One region of the Brevibacillus borstelensis genome, then DNA from elsewhere that is predicted to be linked to it. Evidence: riboswitches for the same ligand, from Rfam matches in the RefSeq annotation. Region 1 holds a riboswitch; each other region holds the start of a gene.

Region 1 (3,276 bases):
TCAGCACGCTCCGCGCTTCCGGATGGACGGAACGGGAAACCACGACCTTGCTCTTGTTCGTGTGGCCTGCCGCCATCATTGCTGCCTCTGCCAAAGAAGTAGCGCCGTCGTACATCGAGGAGTTGGCCACTTCCATGCCCGTCATTTCGCATACCATCGTCTGAAACTCAAAAATAGCCTGCAGCTCCCCTTGGCTGATTTCCGGCTGATACGGGGTGTATGCGGTAAAAAATTCGCCCCGCAGCAGCATGTGGTTGACGACACTCGGGATATGATGCTGGTACACACCCGCTCCCAGGAAGTTTGCATGCGTACTGAAGTTGGCGTTTTTATTAGCAAGACCGGAAAAATATTTGACCAGCTCCGGTTCGGACAGAGCCTCGGGAATTTGCAGGGAACCTTTGAAACGAACTTCTTCCGGAATATCCGCGAACAGCTCTTCCACCCGGGAAATGCCCAGGGTGTCCAACATCTCGCGTTTATCCTGATCGGTTTGAGGCAGGTAACGGTATTTCACGAACGTTGTCCTCCTTGTTTATCGGATCTTGGATTGGTTGGTTTACTTTTTGGGACGTTTGTAGAACGGTGTGGCTGCCACGACAGCCTTCAGCCGCTTGCCGCGAATTTCTACTTCCAGTTCGGTGCCTACAGCTGCATACTCGGATTTGATCAGCGCGAGTCCCACATTCTTTTTCAACGTCGGAGACTGAGTGCCCGTCGTAACCTCGCCGATCTGCTCTTCCCCGACAAAAACAGGGTAATGCGTACGCGGGATGCCGCGGTCGATCATTTCAATCCCAACGAGCTTGCGGGGAGCGCCGTTTTCCTTTTGCGCCTTGAGGGCTTCCTGTCCGATGAACGGCACTTCTTTGTCTACCTTTACTGCAAAGCCGATACCCGCTTCGATCGGCGAGATGTCTTTGCCGAGCTCTTGACCGTAGAGCGGCAGCTTCGCTTCAAAACGAAGCGTGTCCCTGGCGCCGAGGCCGCATGGTACCAGCCCTTCCGGCTTGCCGACCTCGAGGAGGCGGTCCCATAGCTGAATCGCTTTGTCGCTGTCCAGGTAGATCTCAAATCCGTCTTCTCCGGTATAGCCGGTGCGCGAAACGAGAGTCGCAATGCCGTCGATCACGACATTCCGCTTGAAACGGAAAACACCGATTTCCGTCAGGTTCGTGTCGGTCAGCTTTTGCAGGATCGATTCGGCAAGCGGCCCCTGGATCGCCAGCTGTGCTGTTTGCGGTGAGATATTCTCGATCTGTACACCCTCGCTCAGATGCTCCTGCATCCATGCGTAGTCCTTGTCGATATTTCCCGCGTTAATCACCAAGAGGTAGTGATCGTCGGCGTATTTGTAGACAAGAAGGTCGTCCACCGTGCCCCCGTCCGGATAGCAGAACACGCTGTATTGCGCTTGCCCTGCTTCCAGCTTGGAAAGATCGTTGGTTGTAAGGCGTTGCAGGTAGAGATAGGCTCCCTCCCCTTTTACCTCAACCTCTCCCATATGAGAGACGTCAAACAAGCCTGCTTTCGTCCGCACTGCTTCATGCTCCTGCGTGATACTGGAAAATTGCACGGGCAAATCCCATCCGCCGAAATCAATCGTTTTGGCCCCGTATTTTTCATAGACAGGGAACAGCGGCGTGCGTTTCAGTGTCGTCATTTCGGGCACCTCCTGTTTTTTTCATGCAAAAAAGGACAGAACAAGAGAAATGAATACGCCAAATAAGGCGCCCATTTCTCCTCCTCTGTCCTTGGTACCTGAGAGTTGCCTCGCTTGATGCGAGCCGTTCCTTTGGCATCGCTTGCAAGTTTCCCCTTTGGTGGCTCCCGAAGAAGCTCTCTCCAGAGATGCGTCCAGTAGAGGTACTTTTGCCTGAGAGATTCACCATACCCGGCTTGCTCCTTCGGCGCTGCCTTACAAGCAGTCTCTCCCTGCTACTTTCATTCGCGGTGGATACTGGGTGATACATAAATGTTCCAAATACATTCCATACTAGTTGAATGAACTCCTTCTTTATCCTACCACGTGAGCGCATTCTTGAAAATATGCAAATTGCGAATTAACTTGGAAAATCACTAACAAATTTTTTGATCAAAAAGAATAACGTTCACCTTTGATTTACGATATAGCATTTTCATGACAAAACCCCAAAGCGGAGGTAGTCATATGCCGAACGTTCCCGTTTCCTTCGATACCGATTGGATGGATTTGCTAAATGAACGAATGAAGCAGGACGGCCCCTGGGACAAATGGGAGCTGTTCCAGCTTACTTTGGAAGCCGAAGAGGCGATGGCTATCCGCGAGTTTGACCAGCTTCAGTGCTTGCAATACCTGCCTACGCTCCAACCGTTTCCTCATCAGCTGCAGACGGCGGAGCGCGTTTTGAACGAAATGCGCGGCAGGGCCATTCTCGCTGACGAGGTGGGCCTGGGCAAAACAATCGAAGCCGGGCTGATCATGAAAGAGTACATGATCCGCGGGCTGGCGAAAAAAATACTTATCCTCGTGCCGGCATCGCTCGTAATCCAGTGGACGAAAGAATTGAATCAAAAATTCGGCATACCCGCTGTCGCCCAAAAGAAGGAGTATATGTGGCGGCAATACGACGTCGTGGTTGCCTCGATCGATACAGCCAAACGCGATCCCCACCGCCGTCACGTCCTGGACATCGATTACGACATGCTGATCATTGACGAAGCCCATAAGCTGAAAAACAAAAAAACGCGCAACTACCAGTTCGTCAAGGAGATTCGCAAAAAATACTGCCTGCTGCTGACCGCTACTCCGATCCAGAACGAGATGGATGAGCTCTACAATCTGATCAACCTCTTAAAGCCCGGCCATCTCGGACACACGTCCAGCTTCTCCACAACCTATGTGGAAGGCAAGCGGCAGGCAAAAAACAATGAGCAGCTCAAGACCGAACTGGACAAAGTGATGATCCGGAACAGACGCAGCGACGGAGGCGTGCATTTCACCAGCAGACGCGTCCAGTCCATTCCGATCGAGCTTTCCCCCGAGGAAGCCGCGTTGTATCAGGGCGTAACGCGCTTCGTCAAAGAACAGTATCACACCGGATCGGGCGGCTATAACTCGCTTGCGTTGATCACGCTGCAGCGCGAGGTTTGCTCCAGCCGGGAAGCCGCCTTTCTCACGCTCTACAACATGCATCAACGGGCAGCAGAAGACTCCCCTGTCCGCGCGGAAATCATGGAGCTCGTCGAGATGATCAAGAAAATCGAGTCACATTCCAAAGCTGCCAAGGCAGTCGA
Region 2 (3,276 bases), 1.5 Mb from region 1:
TCTGAGCGCGTTGACGATGACGGAACGGGTCAGTCCGGCCTGATCGGCCAACTGGCTTGCGACGAGCAGGCCTTCTTTGGCATCGAGCTGTTCCATGATTTTTTCGATGGCGATTTGCTCACTGTAGGAAAGGGAGGAAAGCGCGATTTTGGCAAAGGTCTTGTCGCGAACTTCATTTTCAATTTGTTCCGTGCGCTGACGGACAATTTTCATGCCGATTACGGTTGCCCCGATTTCGGCCAGGATCAGATCCTCTGTTTCAAAAGTGCCGTAAGCCCGCAGCAATACGAGGGTACCCAAACGGCTTCCGCCTGCGTTGATCGGAACGATGGTCGTCATCATTTGCGGGAAGAGCGGCAACAGCTCCTCTGGTACCATGCTGTACGGGCTTTGTACCCCCTCATTGGCCAGAGACTGATTGACTTCCAAAAGCTTTTGATTGTAGCCGTATGGCAGCATTGCGCCTGACCGGCCGTCCTGCCCCTGTCCGATGCCAAAATCCTCCCGAACCCCGTTTCCGAGAATCGTCCCGTCTGCCGTCACGATGTAGACGTTCGCGCCAATCACATCAGCCAGCAGCCGAGCCAGATCATGATACCCTACCCCGCTTCCTCCCATCGTCTTTTGCAGCATGACGTTAATCCTTCTAGTTTTCTCCAGTAAATTCATTCCATTTTTTCCTCCTTGCGGTTATGTATAGTCGCAGTATTGTCAGAAAAATCCCGGCTTATACATGCAAATCAAAAAATAGACAATAAAAGAACAGGCCCCTTATGGTTTATGCCATAAAGGACCTGTCCGTTCCACCATTCCCGCAGGAGCCGCTTCCTACTCTTCTGAAACAAACGCCATGTACTGTTCTGCAGAAAGCAATTCGCTTACTTCCGCCGGGTTGCTCAATTTGTAAATCATCGCCAGCCTCCGTCAGCGCAAAACTGAAGCGCGACTGTAAAGCGGATAGGCAGCACATAACTGACTGATCGTATCTCGAACGGACGGATCTCCTTTTCCTTTCAGAACAGCAGCAATCGATCGTCCGATGGTCTTCATTTCCGCTTCTTTCATGCCCCTTGTGGTGGCAGCGGCAGTGCCGATGCGAATCCCGCTGGTGACAAACGGGCTTTCCGGATCAAACGGAATCGTGTTTTTGTTGACAGTGATGCCCGCTTCTTCCAACAGCCGCTCCGCTTCCTTTCCTGTCAGTCCGAAGACGCGAACGTCGAGAAGCAGCAGGTGATTGTCCGTGCCCCCCGAAACCAGTCTCGCTCCTTCTTCGAGCAAGGTCTCGGCGAGAACCTTTGCGTTTTTCACCACTTGCTCCGCGTAGCTCTTGAACTCGGGCTGCAGCGCTTCTTTAAAAGAGACTGCCTTTGCCGCTATGATATGCATCAGCGGCCCGCCCTGAATACCTGGGAATATCGCTTTGTTTACGCCCTTTGCGATCTCCTCGTCATTCGTTAACACAATGCCGCCACGCGGTCCTCTCAGCGTCTTATGCGTGGTACTTGTCACGACGTCAGCATGGGGAACGGGCGAAGGATGCACGCCCGCCGCCACCAAGCCGGCGATATGAGCCATGTCTACCATCAGCTTTGCTCCTGCCTGCTCGGCGATCTCGCGAAAGCGGGCGAAATCAAGCGTCCGCGAATAGGCGCTGCCGCCTGCGATGATGATCTTCGGCTTTTCCCGGCGGGCAATCGCTTCCACTTCGTCATAATCGATCAGGTGATCCTCTTCGCGGACCCCGTATGCCACGACATTAAACCACTTTCCCGAGAGGCTGACCGGACTTCCATGCGTCAGATGGCCACCGTGCGACAGATTCATTCCCATGAAGGTATCTCCCGGCTGCAGCAGCGAAAAGAACACGGCCGTGTTCGCCTGTGCGCCGGAGTGAGGCTGGACATTGGCATAGGCTGCTCCAAACAGCTTCGATACTCGCTCGATCGCCAAGCGTTCGACTACATCCACGTGCTCGCAGCCGCCGTAATACCGCTTTCCGGGATAGCCTTCCGCATACTTGTTGGTCAGAACCGATCCCATGGCGTCCAAAACGTCCTGACTCACAAAGTTTTCCGATGCGATCAACTCCAGCGTCCCGAGCTGGCGCTGGCGTTCCGCTTCGATCGCTTCAAAAATTTCCTTGTCGTGATCCTGCAAGCTCATCGATATTCCTCCCTTGGCTCCCATCTTTCCCGAACGCAAAAAAGGACAAGGGAAAGATAGATAGCACGTAATCTACCTCTCCTCTGTCCTTTTACCTGAGAGTTTAACTCCTGACACGGGAGTCTTCCCCTTGGGTGGCTGTTCGCTCTCTCCAGAGGTGCGTCCAATTGTGGTACCTTGTACCTGAGAGATTCTTTCCCAAGGATTTTTGGGACTTGCTCCTTCGGTGCCGGGCGCTTCGGTCCGGTCTCTCCCACAATCGTCATCCGCTCTATGCAATTACTTCGAATCATACGTCAAGGGATTCAACATTGTCAATAATATTTCGAATAGAATATCAATTGTTCTTGAGAATGATCCAGTCTGCGGCCTGTCGCCCAAAATGGGTAGTCGCCCTAACACCGAAAGGCCCGCCCGTAAATACGATAGCAGGGAACGCATTCAAACAAAGGAGGATGCTTGCATGAGTAGTCTGTTCAAGAGCGGCGGGTTTAACGGTATCGGTCTTATTCTGGTGCTGTTTATTCTGCTCTCGATTGTCGGATGTTCGGAAGATTGTTAGCAAAGATTGCAAACCGTTCGCTTCTTCATGGATGATTGATTGGGCAGACCGTGGGCGAGCTCCCATATCGTTATAAAAACGCGGGAATTGAACTGCACCTCCAAATGTTAGCTGTGCCTAACAAATGGGGTGCCGTTCACACTCCCGCGTGTTTTTGTCAAATGCGTATTGGTTTTTTCAGAGCGTGGCTTGGCCTTTTGCTAGTGAATATTCCGACGGATGATTTCTTCGATCCCTTCGGCAATCGCCGAGACCGGTCGATGCAAATCAGCCTGGGTCAGCCGGAAACGGGCGTAGCGTTCGTCCAGATTGAAGGCTTCCTGAAAGGCTCCCAGAAAACCGCGAGCTCGTTTGTCCATTTCCAGAAGAACCTCCAGTTCTCCCTCCTTCAAATAAAAGACGGCCTCCAGCTCCTCCAGTCGGCTGCGGTAGGGGCCTGTCGGACGGAACTCAAACTCCTGCACAAATGGGTAAGAGCGCCCGAGATGACGATTGTATTCGCAATCCACTTTGAATAATTGAAAGCCGAGAGACTGAATCGCGTCCAG
Region 3 (3,276 bases), 570 kb from region 1:
GGTCATCCCGTACCTGCTTGCTGGCCAAAGAGGTTTTGAGCCGCTCCACGTCGTGCTGAAATTGACTGGTCAGCTTGTCGATCAGGCTGTTTAGCGGCAGAGCGGTATACCATTTCTTTTTATCCGACACAGAATCGAGGACCAGGCCCTTGTCTACCAGACGGGTCAGCACTTCGTAAATTTTCGCTTTGGGAACGCCGGAATGCTTGACGATCATTGTGGCATCCATGGGAGACTCGCTTGCCGCGAGCGTCTCATATACTTTGCTTTCGTAATGGGAAAATCCGAATGTTTCCAACATGACAATGCCCTCCAACCGGTTTGATCCGTGCATAGAAGATATGCCTTCTATTATACACACTTTTTTCCGCAAGTCCGGTAATGTCACGAGGAGGGGGGAGCATCCGCTCCGCAAGTGCGCTCGTCCCGCAAAACGAATCCCGCAGAAATAGGAAAACCCCCTCATTATGAGGGGGAAAATTTTGGGGTGCGAGCATATTTACTGTGACAGCTTCGACTCCAGAGGCCCATTCAAAAAGCGCTTCGTCTCGGCAACGACCACACCGGAGAGTCCGATCAGGCCGATCAGGTTGGGCACTGCCATCAAGCCGTTCATGATGTCGGAGAGCGTCCAGACCAGATCGAGCTTCATCGTTGCTCCGACAGCGACCATGACTACCCAGACGAATCGGTAGTATTTGGCAGAGCCTTTGCCGAACAAATATTCAAAGCATTTCTCGCCGTAATACGCCCACCCGAGGATGGTGGAGTAGGCAAACAGGATGATGGCAACGGCCAGCACGTAGCTGCCGGCTTGACCGAAGACGCTTTGGAAGGCGTAGGTAGTCGCTTCCACGCCAGACATACCGGTGGACCAGGCTCCCGTAGTGACCAAAGCAAGCCCTGTGATCGTACAGACGAGAATCGTATCGATAAACGTTCCTGTCATGGAAACGAGCGCCTGCTTGGCCGGTTCGTCTGTTTTTGCCGCCGCGGCTGCGATCGGTGCGCTGCCCAGACCGGCCTCGTTGGAGAAGACACCCCGGGCAACCCCTTTTTGGATCGCCATGGCTACGGTCGCTCCCAAAAAGCCGCCTGCAGCCGAAGTGCCGTTAAACGCTCCGTGTACAATGTCTGCCAATGCCTGCGGTACTTGCCCCGCATGAAAGAGCACGACAATGATTCCGGCAACGATATAGAAAAGGGCCATAAACGGCACCATGACGCCGGTGACCTGTCCGATCTTTTTTACGCCGCCGAGGATGACAAAGGCGGTAAAGGCAGCCAGCACAATCCCCGTTGCGACCGGAGGGATCGAGAAGTTCAACTGTACCGCTTCAGCGACGGAATGGGACTGGACCATGTTTCCGATCCCGAAGGAAGCCATTGTTCCAAACAAGGCGAACAAAACAGCGAGCCATTTTTGCTTCAACCCTTTCTCCAAATAGTACATCGGTCCGCCGGAAAAAGTGCCGTCAGCCTGCCGGATGCGGTACTTGACAGCGAGAATCGCTTCGGCGTATTTCGTCGCCATCCCGAACAGAGCTGTGATCCACATCCAGAACAGAGCACCCGGTCCGCCGACCGCGACAGCCGTGGCCACCCCGGCGATATTTCCCATCCCGATCGTTGCCGCAAGCGCGGTCATCAGCGCCTGAAAGTGGTTGATGTCCCCAGCCGCTGTTTGCTCCTGCTGCTTCCCAAAAGCGAGGCGCAGCGCATACCACAGCTTTCTGAACTGCAGCCCTCGAAGGCGGATCGTCAGCATTACCCCAGTGCCGACGAGCAGTATCAGCGTAGGCAGTCCCCACACAAATCCATTCACCATTTCCAACCATTGCATAAGCATGTCCATCTCGGTTTCCCCCTTGCTGTTTTTGAAGAGAAAAAGAAAAAACATTTCACCCGAAAATGAAATGTTCTCTGGAGACGGTCGCAGGACGTACAAAATTACGTAAATAAGAATACAAAAAACCGGCGGCAAACCGCATTTGTTGATGGGCGCAGAAAAGTTTAGCAACATGTAAAATGTTCAACCTTCTGCAACACATAAAAAACTTCGTCATACGAAGAACGAATATCTTCGAGAGAACTGACAGCAAAGCTTTTTATCGACAAATTACTAACCGTTTTTGTATAAGTCCAAGCGTCCACTCTGTCCTTTTACCTGAGAGATTATTCGCCGCGGCGAATTTGCTCCTTCGGTGCCCAATCCTCTTTTTGAAAAAAGAGGGAGTCTCTCCAGAGGCTCGTCCCCATGCAGTTTTACTAGTTTCCTAGACCTGAGAGTTTCGGGAAGGTTCCCTTGCCCCTTCGGTAGACATCTGTCTTCTCCTGAATGGTTCATCCGAACGATATGTGATTTATAAATCAATTATAAGGAGCGAAGCGAGCTTGTCAATGGATTGAAAAAAATTGATCGATCCCCCGCTTCTGGCAGTTCTTGGTCTATTCGACAGCGCTGAGCAATACGTTATATCAATGATGAACATGCCGCCCGAAGCGTCGTGTCAAAAAGAGACAACCTGTGCAAGAGCTGCCATCGAAACGATGCCCCGCCGGGCTGCAAGGGGGGAGTTTTTCATGCTGCATATCGTCGCCTGTATCAAACAGGTGCCGGACACGAAGATCATCAAGATGAACCCGAAGACAAATACGATGGACCGTTCCAGCGCGCCTGCCATTTTGAATCCGTACGATGCGCATGCCGTGGAGGAAGCTGTCCGCTTGAAAAAAAGGTACGGGGGAACAGTTTCCGTCCTGACCATGGGGCCTCCGCCCGCTGTCAAAGCGATCCGGAAATGCATCGAGATCGGTGCGGATGAGGGGTACATGATTACCGACCGGGCCTTTGCCGGGGCAGATACGCTGGCCACCAGCTATGCGCTGACGAAAGCCCTCGAAAAAATCGCCAAGGAAAAGCCGATCGACCTGATCATCTGCGGAAAGATGACGATCGACGGGGATACGGGCCAGGTAGGACCGGGCATTGCCAGACGGCTCGACATCCCGCCTTTGACCAGCGTGAAAAAGGTGGTCGAGGTAAACAAGCAGCAAGGCTATGCCCTCGTCCACCGCAAGCTGGAGGACGGCTATGAAGTGATTCAGTCCGCTTTGCCCTGCCTGTTTTCGGTGGAAAAGGAAATCAACGAGGTACCCTATTCGCCGCTGCCCAACATGCTTCGCGCCGCACGCTACCAGCCCGTAATCTGGGCGGTCAGCGATCTGGAGGACGTCGACAGGACACTGCTGGGTCTCAAAGGCTCCCCGACGATT

Evidence for each region. Region 1 has a riboswitch for glycine ahead of gcvT (glycine cleavage system aminomethyltransferase GcvT). Riboswitches for the same ligand answer to the same signal wherever they lie in the genome.
Region 2: another riboswitch for glycine. It lies ahead of glyA (serine hydroxymethyltransferase); the one in region 1 lies ahead of gcvT (glycine cleavage system aminomethyltransferase GcvT).
Region 3: another riboswitch for glycine. It lies ahead of V5G20_RS19650 (alanine/glycine:cation symporter family protein); the one in region 1 lies ahead of gcvT (glycine cleavage system aminomethyltransferase GcvT).

What each region holds. Positions count from the first base shown of each region.
Region 1 covers NZ_CP144922.1:3,502,312-3,505,587, forward strand. The annotation lists gene gcvPA (aminomethyl-transferring glycine dehydrogenase subunit GcvPA) at 1-517, opposite strand, end outside; gene gcvT (glycine cleavage system aminomethyltransferase GcvT) at 560-1,663, opposite strand; glycine riboswitch at 1,739-1,854, opposite strand; glycine riboswitch at 1,855-1,948, opposite strand; gene V5G20_RS16700 (DEAD/DEAH box helicase) at 2,171-3,276, shown strand, end outside.
Region 2 covers NZ_CP144922.1:1,956,331-1,959,606, reverse strand. The annotation lists gene codY (GTP-sensing pleiotropic transcriptional regulator CodY) at 1-669, opposite strand, end outside; gene glyA (serine hydroxymethyltransferase) at 925-2,166, opposite strand; glycine riboswitch at 2,327-2,432, opposite strand; gene yjcZ (sporulation protein YjcZ) at 2,630-2,728, shown strand; gene V5G20_RS08905 (sporulation protein) at 2,929-3,276, opposite strand, start outside.
Region 3 covers NZ_CP144922.1:4,076,928-4,080,203, reverse strand. The annotation lists gene V5G20_RS19655 (TrmB family transcriptional regulator) at 1-301, opposite strand, end outside; gene V5G20_RS19650 (alanine/glycine:cation symporter family protein) at 500-1,855, opposite strand; glycine riboswitch at 2,146-2,255, opposite strand; gene V5G20_RS19645 (electron transfer flavoprotein subunit beta/FixA family protein) at 2,584-3,276, shown strand, end outside.